DNA from 3 places in the Streptomyces sp. NPDC002935 genome. Region 1 is predicted to be linked to each of the others. Evidence: riboswitches for the same ligand, from Rfam matches in the RefSeq annotation. Region 1 holds a riboswitch; each other region holds the start of a gene.
The links. Region 1 has a riboswitch for S-adenosylmethionine ahead of thrC (threonine synthase). Riboswitches for the same ligand answer to the same signal wherever they lie in the genome.
Positions count from the first base shown of each region.

Region 1 (4,203 bases):
CCTCCGGGCGCAGCCTCCGCGCGGCGCCCGAGAAGGCGCTCGCGGGCGCGCGGGCGCGCGCAGGACAGCGGAGGGCGGCCGAGGACGCACGAGAGGCCCGCATCCCTGGTGGGATGCGGGCCCCCCGGCGTGAGTGCGTCGGTGGTCGTTCGCGCCCGGATCAGACGGCGAGTTTGACCATGTCCGCCTGCGGACCCTTCTGGCCCTGCGAGATTTCGAACTCCACTCGCTGACCCTCTTCAAGGGTGCGGTAGCCGTCCATCTGAATCGCGCTGTAGTGCACGAAGACGTCCGCACCACCGTCGACCGCGATGAAGCCGTACCCCTTCTCCGCGTTGAACCACTTGACGGTGCCCTGAGCCATGCCTAACTCCCCTATTACTGGCCCTTGCACAGATCCACACTTCGCGGATCCGGGTCAAACCTCACCCCCCCAACGGTTGGGGGTGTGCGCCGGAACGCGTCGACCGCGGCTGAATGTATCTGTCCAACTGCCGTCTGCAACAGGTCAATCGGACGAGAATTCTGGGCATGGCTGATCGCTGATATGCGGAGAATGTGCAAGGATTCAGGGCAAGTCGGGCCCCGTAAATGCCATAAACGGCTCAAATAGGCGGGGCAGTTTGGCTACTTCTTGTCGGATGCCGGGCAAGAACTCATATGCGTCCGGCATGAAACCAACATCGAAAGCGAAGCGACTTCCCCAACTGTAGCGCGCTCAACCCTACAGAATTGCCCCCTCCGTTTCTCTCACGGAGGGGGCAATTCGATGAACTCAGCGTGTTCGGCATTACCGAGGGTAACGATCAGCCTCCGGCGACGGCCGGAATGATCGAGACACCGACACCGTCCGGGGTCGCCGTCTGAAGGCCCTGCTCGAACCGGACGTCGTCGTCGTTGACGTACACGTTGACGAAGCGGCGCAGCTTGCCCTGGTCGTCCAGAACGCGCGCGGCGATGCCCGTGTGGTTGCTCTCCAAGTCGGCGATGACCTCGGCGAGGGTCGTGCCCTCGGCCGACACCTCGGCGGCGCCCCCGGTGTAGGTGCGCAGGATGGTGGGGATGCGGACGTTGACGCTCATGATGCGAGGCCAGCCTCTCGGAAGGAGTCGAGGTTCGGGCGGATGGTCGCGGTCAGCCCGGTGTCCGAGGCCACCGCGTCCAGAGTCTTGAGGCCGTCGCCGGTGTTCAGCACGACCGTGGTGAGGGTCGGGTCGAGAAGACCGTTCTCGATCAGCTTGCGGGTGACGCCCACGGTCACACCACCGGCCGTCTCCGCGAAGATGCCCTCCGTGCGCGCGAGCAGCTTGATCGCGTCGACGATCTGCTCGTCGTTCACGTCCTCCACCGCACCGCCGGTGCGCCGCGCGATGTCGAGCACGTACGGCCCGTCCGCGGGGTTGCCGATGGCCAGCGACTTGGCGATGGTGTCCGGCTTCTGCGGCCGTACGACGTCGTGGCCGGCCTTGTAGGCGACGGACACCGGGGAGCAGCCCTCGGCCTGCGCGCCGAAGATCTTGTACGGCTTGTCCTCGACGAGCCCGAGCTTGATCAGCTCCTGCAGTCCCTTGTCGATCTTCGTGAGCTGGGAGCCGGAGGCGATCGGCACGACGAGCTGGTCGGGGAGCTTCCAGCCGAGCTGCTCGCAGATCTCGTACGCCAGCGTCTTGGAGCCCTCGGCGTAGTACGGCCGCAGGTTGACGTTGACGAAGCCCCAGCCCTCGCCGGCCGGGTCGCCGATCAGCTCGGAGCAGAAGCGGTTCACGTCGTCGTAGTTGCCCTGGATGCCGACGAGCTCGCCGCCGTAGACCGCGGCCATGACGACCTTGCCCTGCTCCAGGTCGTGCGGGATGAACACGCAGGAGCGGAAGCCGGCGCGGGCCGCCGCGGCGCCGACGGCGCCGGCGAGGTTGCCGGTGGAGGAGCAGGAGAGGGTGGTGAAGCCGAAGGCGCGGGCCGCTTCGATGGCCTGGGCGACGACGCGGTCCTTGAAGGAGTGCGTCGGGTTGCCGGAGTCGTCCTTGACGAAGAGCTTGCCGGCGTCGACACCGAGCGCGCGGGCCAGGTTGTCGGCCTGGACGAGCTTGGTCCAGCCGGGGTTGATGTTCGGCTTCTCGGCCACGTCCGCGGGGACGGGCAGGAGGGGCGCGTAGCGCCAGATGTTCGCGGGTCCCGCTTCGATGCGCTTGCGGAGCTCCTCGGTTTCGTAGGCCGAGAAGTCGTAGGCGATCTCCAGCGGGCCGAAACACTCCTCGCAGGCGAAGACCGGACCGAGCGGGACGCGGTGCCCGCACTCGCGGCAGGAAAGCGCCGCGGCCGGGCCGAGGTCCACCGCTTCGGCGGAGCTCACGGAGTTCGTGGTGCTTGCAACTGTCTGCGCAGCCATGGAGGCGAGGCCCTTTCTCCTCATCTTCCTCACGACGCACTTCGCCGTGAGACGGATTTGGCACCTTCCCTAGCCGGGAGCCTCGCGACGCGATCGACATCGATCGGTACGAGACCGGCTGGAGGGTTGCCGGGGCTTCATCGGGCCGTATCCCTCTGCCCCTCTGGATGAGCGGTATTTAATTGTTGGACTGTTGAACGCGATACGTACCGACGATCCAGGACATGCGATGGTCATCCGCGTTGTTCAAGACTGTAACCGAAGGCCAGGACAGTTGAGATAGTCGTCCGAACCGCGAGACGACGGCAATCGATCTGCCGCTGGCCGCAGCGGGCACGCTGATGAGAGCGTGTGATCAGACAGTGAGGAGCCGCAGACCGTGCTGAAAGAAGTCGAAAGCTGGCTGGGCACACGCTCCTGGTCCCTGACCGACCGCCCGCTCCACAGGCTCATGGCCGCGAAACGCATCACGGGGTCGACGGTCAGTGTCGTGCTGCCCGCGCTCAACGAGGAGGAGACGGTCGGCGAGATCGTCGCGATCATCCGCCACGACCTGATGCAGCAGGTACCCCTCGTCGACGAGATCGTCGTCGTCGACTCGGGCTCGACGGACCGCACCTCCGCGGTCGCCGCCGCCGCGGGCGCGAGAGTCGTGCACCGCGACGACATCCTCCCGCGGATTCCGGCAGTGCCCGGCAAGGGCGAGGTGCTCTGGCGGTCACTGCTCGTGACGAGCGGGGACATCGTCTGTTTCATCGACGCGGACCTCAAGGAGTTCTCGTCCGACTTCGTCTCCGGAATCGTGGGCCCGCTGCTCACCGACCCCGGCGTCGATCTGGTCAAGGCCATGTACGACCGCCCGCTGGGCGGCGCCTCGGGACAGGGCGGCCGGGTCACCGAGCTGATGGCCCGCCCCCTGCTCAACATGCACTGGCCGCAGCTCGCGGGCTTCGTCCAGCCCCTCGGCGGCGAGTACGCGGCCCGTCGCTCCCTGCTCGAACAGCTCCCGTTCCCCGTCGGCTACGGCGTGGAGTTGGGCATGCTCGTCGACGCCCTGCACCTGGTGGGTCTGGACGCCCTCGCCCAGGTCGACGTCGGCGTCCGCAAACACCGCCACCAGGACGGCCAGGCCCTCGGCCGGATGGCCGCCGCGATCTACCGCACCGCCCAGCTCCGGCTGGCCCGCGGGCACCTGATCCGCCCCGCCCTCACCCAGTTCGAGCGCGGCCGGGACGGTTTCCAGCCGCGCACGTACTCGGTCGACACGGAGGAAAGGCCACCGATGACCGAAATCTCCGAGTACCAGCGGCGCAGAGCCGCGTAGACCAGCCCGACCGGCCGGCGATCGCATACGGCCGAAGGGAACGTTTGAGCGTTTCGACACGGGGCTAGGTTTCGAGGCATGGCTTCAACGCACGGTGCCCACCGGATTCTGGTCGCGTCCAACCGCGGCCCGATCACCTACGAGGTACGGGAGGACGACTCGCTGCACGCCCGGCGCGGCGGCGGCGGCCTCGTCTCGGGACTCTCGGCGATCGGGCCGGACGCGGGCGCGCTATGGGTGTGCTCGGCCCTCGGCGACGGCGACCGGGAGGCGGTACGGCGCGGAGTCGGCGAGGACGGCGTGCGGATGCTCGCCATCGACGCCGAGGTGCACGCCGACGCGTACAACGGCATCGCCAACTCCGTGCTGTGGTTCGTCCACCACATGCTGTACCAGACCCCGCTGGAGCCGGTCTTCGACGCGGAGTTCCGGCGCCAGTGGGAGTCGTACCGGACCTACAACCGTGCCTTCGCCGAGGCGCTGGCCGAGGAGG
Region 1 covers NZ_JBEXNW010000042.1:40,881-45,083, reverse strand. Annotated here, with positions in the region: gene ABZX90_RS37715 (cold-shock protein) at 161-364, opposite strand; gene ABZX90_RS37710 (MoaD/ThiS family protein) at 807-1,082, opposite strand; gene thrC (threonine synthase) at 1,079-2,386, opposite strand; SAM riboswitch class I at 2,404-2,560, opposite strand; gene ABZX90_RS37700 (glucosyl-3-phosphoglycerate synthase) at 2,766-3,710, shown strand; gene ABZX90_RS37695 (trehalose-6-phosphate synthase) at 3,789-4,203, shown strand, end outside.

Region 2 (4,203 bases), on a different contig from region 1:
AAGGCCCGGGCGCGGGAGGTCATGTCCGGGAAGAGGAGTGTCGTGAGGATGTAGACGGGCGGGATGAGCAGCGCTGTTCCGACGCCTTCGAGAATCGAGTTGCCGAGGATGAGGACGCCCAGGCCGGGGGAGACGGCACTGAGCAGGGCGCCGACCCCGTACACCGACAGGCCGGCCAGGAAGCAGCGTTTCCGGCCGTAGCGGTCTGTCAGCTTGCCGCCGGGAATCATCAGTGCGGCCATGACGAGCAGGAAGACCGTGATCGCGATCTGCACGCCCTGGACGGTGGTGTCGAGGTCCTCGCTGATGTCGTTGATCATCACGTTCATGTTGGAGCCGGCGAAGCTGCAGATGAACTGTGCGAGGGCGAGCGGGGCGAGAACCCGGCGCTGTGCGACCGACGGCCGCGTCGACGCGTCTGTGTCAGCCATCGTCATTCCTTCTGGCCGCCGGACGTGTGGTGGGTTGTCACGCTCCTACGGTCATAGCCTGCGTCGAACGCCGCCGGACCGCACGTGGACGGGGGCAGACCGGTGGACCCTCTCGACAAGTGCTCTGCGTACTGGGCATGCGCTGTTTCCGGGGATGGGACAGAGTGGGGCCATGGGCCACCTGTGGATGACGTGGTCGATCGAGGGAGTCGGGTCGGCCGGTCAGAACGTCGCTGACGTGGAGGCGGCCTGCCGTGCTCTGATCGGCTCCGTCGAGCGGTCGCGCCGCGCCTTCGACGTGCCGGAGCCGTGGGAGGCGCTCCGCGCGTCGGCGCTGATCCTGCAGGACCAGATCCTGGGCTCGGGACGCGAGGCCCTCGATCAGGGCCGGGAATGGACCTCGACCATGAGAGGCCTGAGCATCGTCCTGATTCCGCGCGGTTGAGCGGGGAGCCGAGCACTACCTCGTTGCCGCCCGGAAGGCGGGGTGGTCGCCGAGGCGGCGTACGTAGTCCTGGAGCCGGGGGTATGAGCAGAGAGCGCCGGCCGGGTCCAGTCGGGTGAGGGCCACCCACGCGTCCACGTCCGCCGCCGTCAGGCTCTCGCCCAACACGTAGGGCCGGGAACCGAGTTGACAGTCCAGCAACTCCAGGGCCGCCGAGAGTTCCGCGGGCCGGGCGGACGGGGTGACGTCGCGGTCCAGCAGGTCGCGGAGGGCGTCGATCTCCGCGGCAAGGGTCGGTGGACGCAGTGTGGAAGGACGGCCCGCGCTGTGACCGGAGAGCAGGCCCGCGAGATCGCGGAGAATGTCGGGGGTGTCGTTGCTGACGATGCGTCCGCTCCATCGGTCGCACAGCGCGGGCGCCGTCAGGGGGCCCTCGTAGTGGTGCTCGGTGGCCTCGTACGCGCGGCGCAGTGAGGCGAAGGCCTCGGGTGTCCCGGCCGGGTGCGTCAGGAGCGTGGTGGCGACCGATTCCTTCAGACCGAGCAGGTCGAGGGTGATCGCGATGCGCAGCGAGAGCGGACAACTCTCCGACAGATACAGCTCGTAGCGGTGCGGTGCCGGGTAGAAGCCGCCGGCCAGGCCGACGCCGATCCGGCTGTGCGTGCTGCGCGAGAGGGCGGACGGGGTCGCCAACTTGAGGCGAAGGTCCGAGGGGAACGAAACCTGGTCACAGGCACAGGAGTTGACTGTGCCGGAAGTGCGCGAAGCTGTCTCGGGCATGACTCTCCCTTGGGGAACGAGGAAGCCACCGCCGCCTTGTGGGCACCAGCGGCCGAATGCGGAGCGACTGCGCTTGTCGCGCCGGTCCGGATCGAACGGACCGGCTGCGGATCAGTAAGCGCTGGAGACACGCAACAGATCGATGTGCAAGCGCCTCGTCAAGCCGTTCCTGGGCATTCCCACCGGTCCCACCTCCGGGGCTCGCGAGACGCGAGACCACGCTTGCCCCGCCGCACCGGCGGGACCCGGGGCACCCCGTCGCGGTGGAAGGGTTGCCTGTCAGCGGGCCGGGGCCGATGACCACATGAGCGGACGAACCCGCACCGTGGGCGCTGACAATCGTGACCGTCCACGCCAGTCTCGGCGCGCCCTGTGACGCCGTCAAGAAGGCCGGGCGCGCGGTCTCACCTGGTGGTCACCCGCATTGACATTCTTTTCGGGGCGGGCCTAACGTGCGGCGCACAACGGGATGCCCCAGGGCCGGAGAGACGACGGTGACGGCGATGTACGCAGCAGACGGGACGACCGCATGGCGGCGCCTCGGCCGCGTCGTGCTGTGCGCCGACCGCTCCGTCGACCTGCTGCGCGTCAACAGCGCGCTGTGTACGGTCATGTGCCGCACCGTCAGCCGAGGCTGACGGTTCTTCCGGTTCTCTGACGACCACTGCTGCCGCGGTGTGTCCTTTCCCCGTCCAGCCCCCCGTTCCGCGTGTGCCCGTGCGGCGCCTCGTGCTGAGCCGTCTTCCGCTCCGCGTCGCGCTGCCGCTTCCGTGGTCCGGGGAGTCCGAATCCGCTGGAGCTCTCCATGAGTCAATCTCCCGGCACCGCTGTGTCCTCCGGATCGGCACCGCTCGCCGAGACGATCCCCCGTACCGACCTCCCCGCCCCGCCCAAGACCCTGACGGCTCAGCGGGTCCTTCCGCTCCGGCGTCCCGGCCGCCATCTCGTCACGGCCGTCGTGCTCGTCCTGGTCGCCCAGATCACCCATGGGCTGGTGACCAATCCCTTCTACCAGTGGGACCGGTTCCAGTACTGGTTCCTCCGCCCGACCATCCTCGACGGCCTGCTCATCACCCTTGAAGTCGCCGTCTACAGCGCCGTGTTGGGCCTCCTCGGCGGCATCCTGCTCGCCCTGGCCAGGCTCTCCCCTAGCCCGGTGCTCCGCGCGGTGAGCTGGGTCTACACCTGGCTGTTCCGGTCGGTGCCGCTGATCGTGGTCCTGCTGTTCCTCTACAACTTCAGTGCGCTGTACCAGACGTTGAGCGTGGGCGTGCCCTTCGGCCCGGCCTTCTTCACCTTCGACGAGTCCCGCCTGGCCACCGACATGGCCGTCGCCGTCATCGGACTGAGCCTCAACGAAGCGGCGTACGCCTCCGAAGTGGTGCGCGGCGGCATCCTCTCCGTCGACCAGGGCCAGCACGAGGCGGCCTCCGCCCTGGGCCTGCCGAAGCGGTACCAGTTCGCGAGGATCGTCTTCCCGCAGGCACTGCGCTCCATCACCCCCAACTACGTCAACCAGCTGATCGGTCTGATCAAGGGCACCTCACTGGTCTTCTACGTGTCCCTGCTGGACCTGTTCGGCTCCGTGCAGAGCATGGGCAGCACCTACCCCGGCGACATCGTGCCGCTGCTCCTCGTCGCCACCGTCTGGTACCTGATCCTCACCAGCGTCGTGTCCGTCATCCAGTTCTACGTCGAGCGGCACTACTCGCGGGGCGCGCTGCGCACCCTGCCGCCGACCCCGCTGCAGAAGGTGCGGAACGGTCTGCGCGAGATGCGGGCCCGAGTCCGGAGGGAGACGGCGATATGACCGGCGACAGGGATCGGACGAGCACCTGGACACGGAGGGCGCGTGCCGCGCAGGCGACGGACACGGCTTCGACGGCCGAGAACGCCGGAGCGCTCCAGGTGCGGCCCGCGGCGCTCCAGGTGCACGACGTGCACAAGTGGTACGGCACCCAACAGGTACTGAACGGCGTGGAGTTGACCGTCCGGCCGGGGGAGGTGACGGTGGTCGTCGGGCCGTCGGGCTCCGGCAAATCCACCCTCCTACGCGTGATCAACCACCTGGAGAAGCCCGAGATCGGCCATGTCAGTCTGAACGGCGAGCTCATCGGCGTACGCAGGCACGGCGAGCGTCTGAAGGAGCTGAGCGAGCGGGTCATCCTGGCCCAGCGCGGCCGGATCGGATTCGTCTTCCAGAACTTCAACCTCTTCCCTCATCTCACCGTGCTGGACAACGTGGCCGCCGCTCCGGTGGCGACCGGCAAGCTGTCCAAGCCCGACGCCCAGGAGCTGGCCCGCGATCTGCTCGCCCGCGTGGGGCTCGCGGACAAGGCCGCCGCCTATCCACGGCAGTTGTCGGGCGGACAGCAGCAGCGCGTGGCCATCGCCCGAGCCCTCGCCCTGCGGCCCGGTGTCATCCTCTTCGACGAACCGACGTCCGCGCTCGACCCCGAACTGGTCGGGGAGGTGCTCGCCGTCATCAAGGACCTGGCCGACAGCGGCACCACCCTCGTCATCGTCACCCACGAGATCGGTTTCGCC
Region 2 covers NZ_JBEXNW010000011.1:169,914-174,116, reverse strand. Annotated here, with positions in the region: gene ABZX90_RS17455 (MFS transporter) at 1-431, opposite strand, end outside; gene ABZX90_RS17450 (hypothetical protein) at 604-876, shown strand; gene ABZX90_RS17445 (glutathione S-transferase C-terminal domain-containing protein) at 892-1,656, opposite strand; gene ABZX90_RS17440 (putative leader peptide) at 1,768-1,833, opposite strand; SAM riboswitch class IV at 1,870-1,959, opposite strand; gene ABZX90_RS17435 (hypothetical protein) at 2,160-2,294, shown strand; gene ABZX90_RS17430 (amino acid ABC transporter permease) at 2,462-3,466, shown strand; gene ABZX90_RS17425 (amino acid ABC transporter ATP-binding protein) at 3,565-4,203, shown strand, end outside.
Region 2: it holds a riboswitch for S-adenosylmethionine, as region 1 does, so the genes downstream of both, ABZX90_RS17440 (putative leader peptide) here and thrC (threonine synthase) in region 1, are expected to answer to the same signal.

Region 3 (4,203 bases), on a different contig from region 1:
GGGTTTCGTCTACGCGTGGGTGCGGTTCGGCCGCCGTACGACCGCCGCGGCCTCCCTGGGGGCGGTGCCGGGGCCCCCGGCGGAACAGCCGGGCCAGGTGGACCGCGAGTAGGGTGAGATCCCCAATAGTGGCCCCCGAGGGAGAGAACAAGCCGTGATCACCGCGATCGTCCTCATCAAGACCAGCGTGGACCGGATCCCCGAGATCGCCGAGTCGATCGCGTCGCTGGAGAGCGTCAGCGAGGTCTTCTCCGTCACCGGCACCTACGACCTGATCGCCATGGTCCGGGTCAAGGCCCACGACGACCTCGCGGACGTCATCCCCGGCAGGATCAGCAAGATCCCGGGCGTCGAGGCGACGGACACGCATGTGGCGTTCCGTACATACTCCGAGCACGACCTGGAGGCGGCGTTCGCCATCGGTCTCGACTCCTGACCGACGGAACACCGCCTCCGGGCGGTACCGGCGCGGGGGTCAGACCGCCGGGACGCAGCGGCCGTCCTCGGTGCGGTACTGCCACCGGGCGCCGTCCCGGACGAGTTCGCGCACCGCGCGGACGAAGCGCTCGACGTGCTCGTCGGGGGTACCGGCCCCGAAGCTGACGCGGATGGCGTTGAGGGACTTCTCGCCGGGGGCCGCCTCGGGGGCGCCGCACTCCCCCTGGGTCCCCGGGTCGCTGCCGAGCAGCGTGCGGACCAGCGGGTGGGCGCAGAAGAGGCCGTCGCGGACCCCGATGCCGTACTCGGCGGAGAGCGCGGCGGCGAAGTGCGAGCTGTTCCAGCCCTCGACGACGAAGGAGATGACGCCCACCCGCGGGGCGTCGTCGCCGAAGAGGGAGAGGACCCGGACCTCCGGGACCTCGGCGAGACCCGCGCGGACGGTACGGATCAGGTGCTGTTCACGGGCGACGAGGTTGTCGAAGCCCTCGTCGGTGAGCGCCTTGCAGGCCGACGCGATCGAGTACGCGCCGATGACGTTCGGCGAGCCGGCCTCGTGCCGGGCGGCGCTGTCGTGCCACTCCACGTCCACGCCGCCGTCCGCGCGCCGGGCGACCTTGCGGCTGGCGCCGCCGCCCGCCAGGTACGGCTCGGCCTCGCGCAGCCAGTCGGAGCGGCCCGCGAGGACACCGGAGCCGAAGGGCGCGTACAGCTTGTGCCCGGAGAAGGCGACCCAGTCGACGTCGAGGTCCTGGACCGACACCGGGTGGTGCGGGGCGAGCTGAGCGGCGTCCAGGACGATCCGGGCGCCGTGGGCGTGCGCGGCGGCGGCCAGCTCACGCACCGGCCACAGCTCCCCGGTGACGTTCGAGGCACCGGTGACGCAGACCAGGGCCGGTCCGTGGTCACGGGCGGCGAGGGCGCCCTCCAGGACCGCGACGGCCTCGCCCGGGGTGCGCGGGGCGTTCAGGTACGTCACCCGGGCGTCGCGCCACGGCAGCAGCGAGGCGTGGTGCTCGGTCTCGAAGACGAAGACCTGGCAGTCGGCCGGGAGAGCGGCGGCGAGCAGGTTGAGCGAGTCGGTGGTGGAGCGGGTGAAGACGACCTGGTCGCCGGCGCGGCAGTCGAGGAACTCCTCGACGGTCCTGCGGGCGTTCTCGAAGAGGTCGGTGGACAGCTGCGAGAGGTAGCCGGCGCCCCGGTGGACGCTGCCGTAGTACGGCGCGTACGCGGCCACGTCGTCCCACACCCGCTGAAGGGCGGGCGCGCTGGCCGCGTAGTCGAGGGCGGCGTAGGTGACCTCGCCGCCGGTGACGAGCGGGACGGTGACATCCCGGCCCAGAACGGCCAAGGGGGCACAAACGGTCTGGTCGGCGGCAACGGTGGAGACAGACATGGCGAGCTCCTGTGAGAGGCAGGCGGGATCACCGCGCGAGCCGGCCGCCCGGAGGCAGGGCTCAGCGCAGGAAAGGGTGAAAAGGGTGTGCGGAGGTGGGGCTCGACGCCCTATCGCATTCGCTTGCTCACAGAAGGCTCCCTCGAACGACCAGGACCCCTGGTTGCATCCGCCCGGAAGGGCGGGAGGGGTCCGCGCTTGCCGTAGGCCTCGCTGCCTACGACCTGGTCTTCACCCGGGGCACCCCGCCACGGACGGAGGGTTGCCGGACAGCCGGCCGGGGCCTGATGGCTGTCACTCATGACCTGATACAGCATCTTGCCAGAGGATCATCCACGCGCAAGGCGCAGTCCGGATTCTGGACTGCGCCTTGCTCCGTGTCATGGGTGGATCAGGCGTTGCTGGCGGCCACCCAGCGGTCCAGGGTGCGCTTCGCGGCGCCGGAGTCGATCGCCTCGGCCGCCTTCTCCATTCCGTCGCGTAGCTGGTCCGCGAGGGGCGCGCCGGTCGGCGACAGGGCCACCAGGGCCGCCGCCGAGTTCAGCAGGACCGCCTCCCGTACGGGCCCCTTCTCGCCGTCCAGCAGGCGCCGGGCGACCTCCGCGTTGTACGAGGCGTCGGCGCCGCGCAGGGCCTCCACCGGGACGATGTCGAGCCCGACGTCACGCGGGTCGAAGCGCTCCTCGGTGACCTTGCCGTCGCGGACCACCCAGACATGGGAGCCCGCAGTGGTGGTCAGCTCGTCGAGGCCGTCGTCACCGCGGAAGACCAGCGAGGAGTTGCCGCGCTCGGCGAACACACCCGCCACGATCGGCGCCATGCGGGGGTCGGCGACTCCGACCGCCTGGGCCCTCACCCGCGCCGGGTTGGTCAGCGGGCCGAGCACGTTGAAGGTCGTCCGGATGCCCAACTGGCCGCGTGCCGCCGCCGCATGACGCAGCGCCGGGTGAAACTTCACCGCGAAGCAGAAGGTGATCCCGGCCTCTTCGGCCACCTCGGCGACCCGCTTCACCGTGAGCTGGAGATTGACGCCGAGCTTCTCCAGGACGTCCGAGGAGCCGGACGCGGAGGACGCGGCCCGGTTGCCGTGCTTGACGACCTTGGCGCCGGTGCCGGCCACGACGATCGAGGACATCGTGGAGATGTTGACGGTCTTCGCCCCGTCGCCGCCCGTGCCGACGATGTCGACGGTGTGTCCGGGCACTTCGATCACATTGGCGTGCTCGTACATCGCCCGGACGAGTCCGGAGATCTCCTGGACGGTCTCGCCCTTGGCCCGCAGGGCGACCATGAACCCGGCGATCTGCGCGTCGGTCGCCTCGCCGCGCATGATGCGGTCCATCGCCCAGGCCGTGTCGTCCGCGCTCTGGTCGCGGCCTTCCAGCAGGCCGTTCAGTACCTGGGGCCAGGAACGGACCGCCGCGGTGTCGCCTCCGGCGGGGTTCACAGCGCTCATGGTCGCTCCTGGGTTCGTAGGTGACGCGAAGGGACTCACCCCTTGCGCGGGGTGAGTCCACCCTATCCAGCCCGCGAGACGGCAAAGAGCCCCGTCCATTGCCTGGACGGGGCTCTCGCCGTGGCGAACTACCGGGGATCAGTGGTGGCCGTGGCCGCTCGTGATCTCCTTGTACTCCTCGACGGTGGGCTTGGGGATCTGGTTGTCCTCCCCGTAGAAGCCCTCGCTCATCTTGGCGCGCAGCTTCTGCGTGCCCGAGACCTTGCGCTCGACACCGTTCTCGTCGACCGTCGGGCCGATCTCGGCCGGCTTGTACTGCTCGTGCGCGGTGAGCGTGTGCAGCGCGTCCTGGCTGAGCGGCTCGTGGACCTCGATGAACTCACCGTGCGGCAGGCGCTTGATGATGCCCGACTCGCGGCCGTGCAGCACCTTGTCCCGGTCCCGGCGCTGGAGGCCGAGGCAGATCCGCTTGGTGGCGATGAACGTGAGCACCGGCACGACGAAGAACGCGATCCGGACGAACCAGGTGATCGAGTTGATCGACAGGTGGAAGTGCGTGGCCCAGATGTCGTTGCCGCCGCCGACGAGCAGGACGAAGTACCAGCTGATCCAGGCGGCACCGAACGCGGTCCGGGTCGGGACGTTGCGCGGGCGGTCCAGGATGTGGTGCTCGCGCTTGTCGCCGGTGACCCAGGACTCGATGAACGGGTAGACCGCGATCGCGACCAGGACCAGCGGGAAGATCACCAGCGGGATGAACACGCCCAGGACGAGCGTGTGGCCCCAGAGGTTGATCTCCCAGCCCGGCATGACACGGATCAGGCCCTCGGAGAAGCCCATGTACCAGTCGGGCTGGGCGCCCGTGGACACCATGTCCGGACGGTACGGACCCATCGCCCAGATCGGGTTGATC
Region 3 covers NZ_JBEXNW010000043.1:52,464-56,666, forward strand. Annotated here, with positions in the region: gene ABZX90_RS38120 (rhomboid family intramembrane serine protease) at 1-112, shown strand, start outside; gene ABZX90_RS38125 (Lrp/AsnC ligand binding domain-containing protein) at 155-436, shown strand; gene ABZX90_RS38130 (aminotransferase class V-fold PLP-dependent enzyme) at 476-1,834, opposite strand; SAM riboswitch class IV at 2,024-2,140, opposite strand; gene trpD (anthranilate phosphoribosyltransferase) at 2,226-3,290, opposite strand; gene ABZX90_RS38140 (cytochrome bc complex cytochrome b subunit) at 3,429-4,203, opposite strand, start outside.
Region 3: it holds a riboswitch for S-adenosylmethionine, as region 1 does, so the genes downstream of both, ABZX90_RS38130 (aminotransferase class V-fold PLP-dependent enzyme) here and thrC (threonine synthase) in region 1, are expected to answer to the same signal.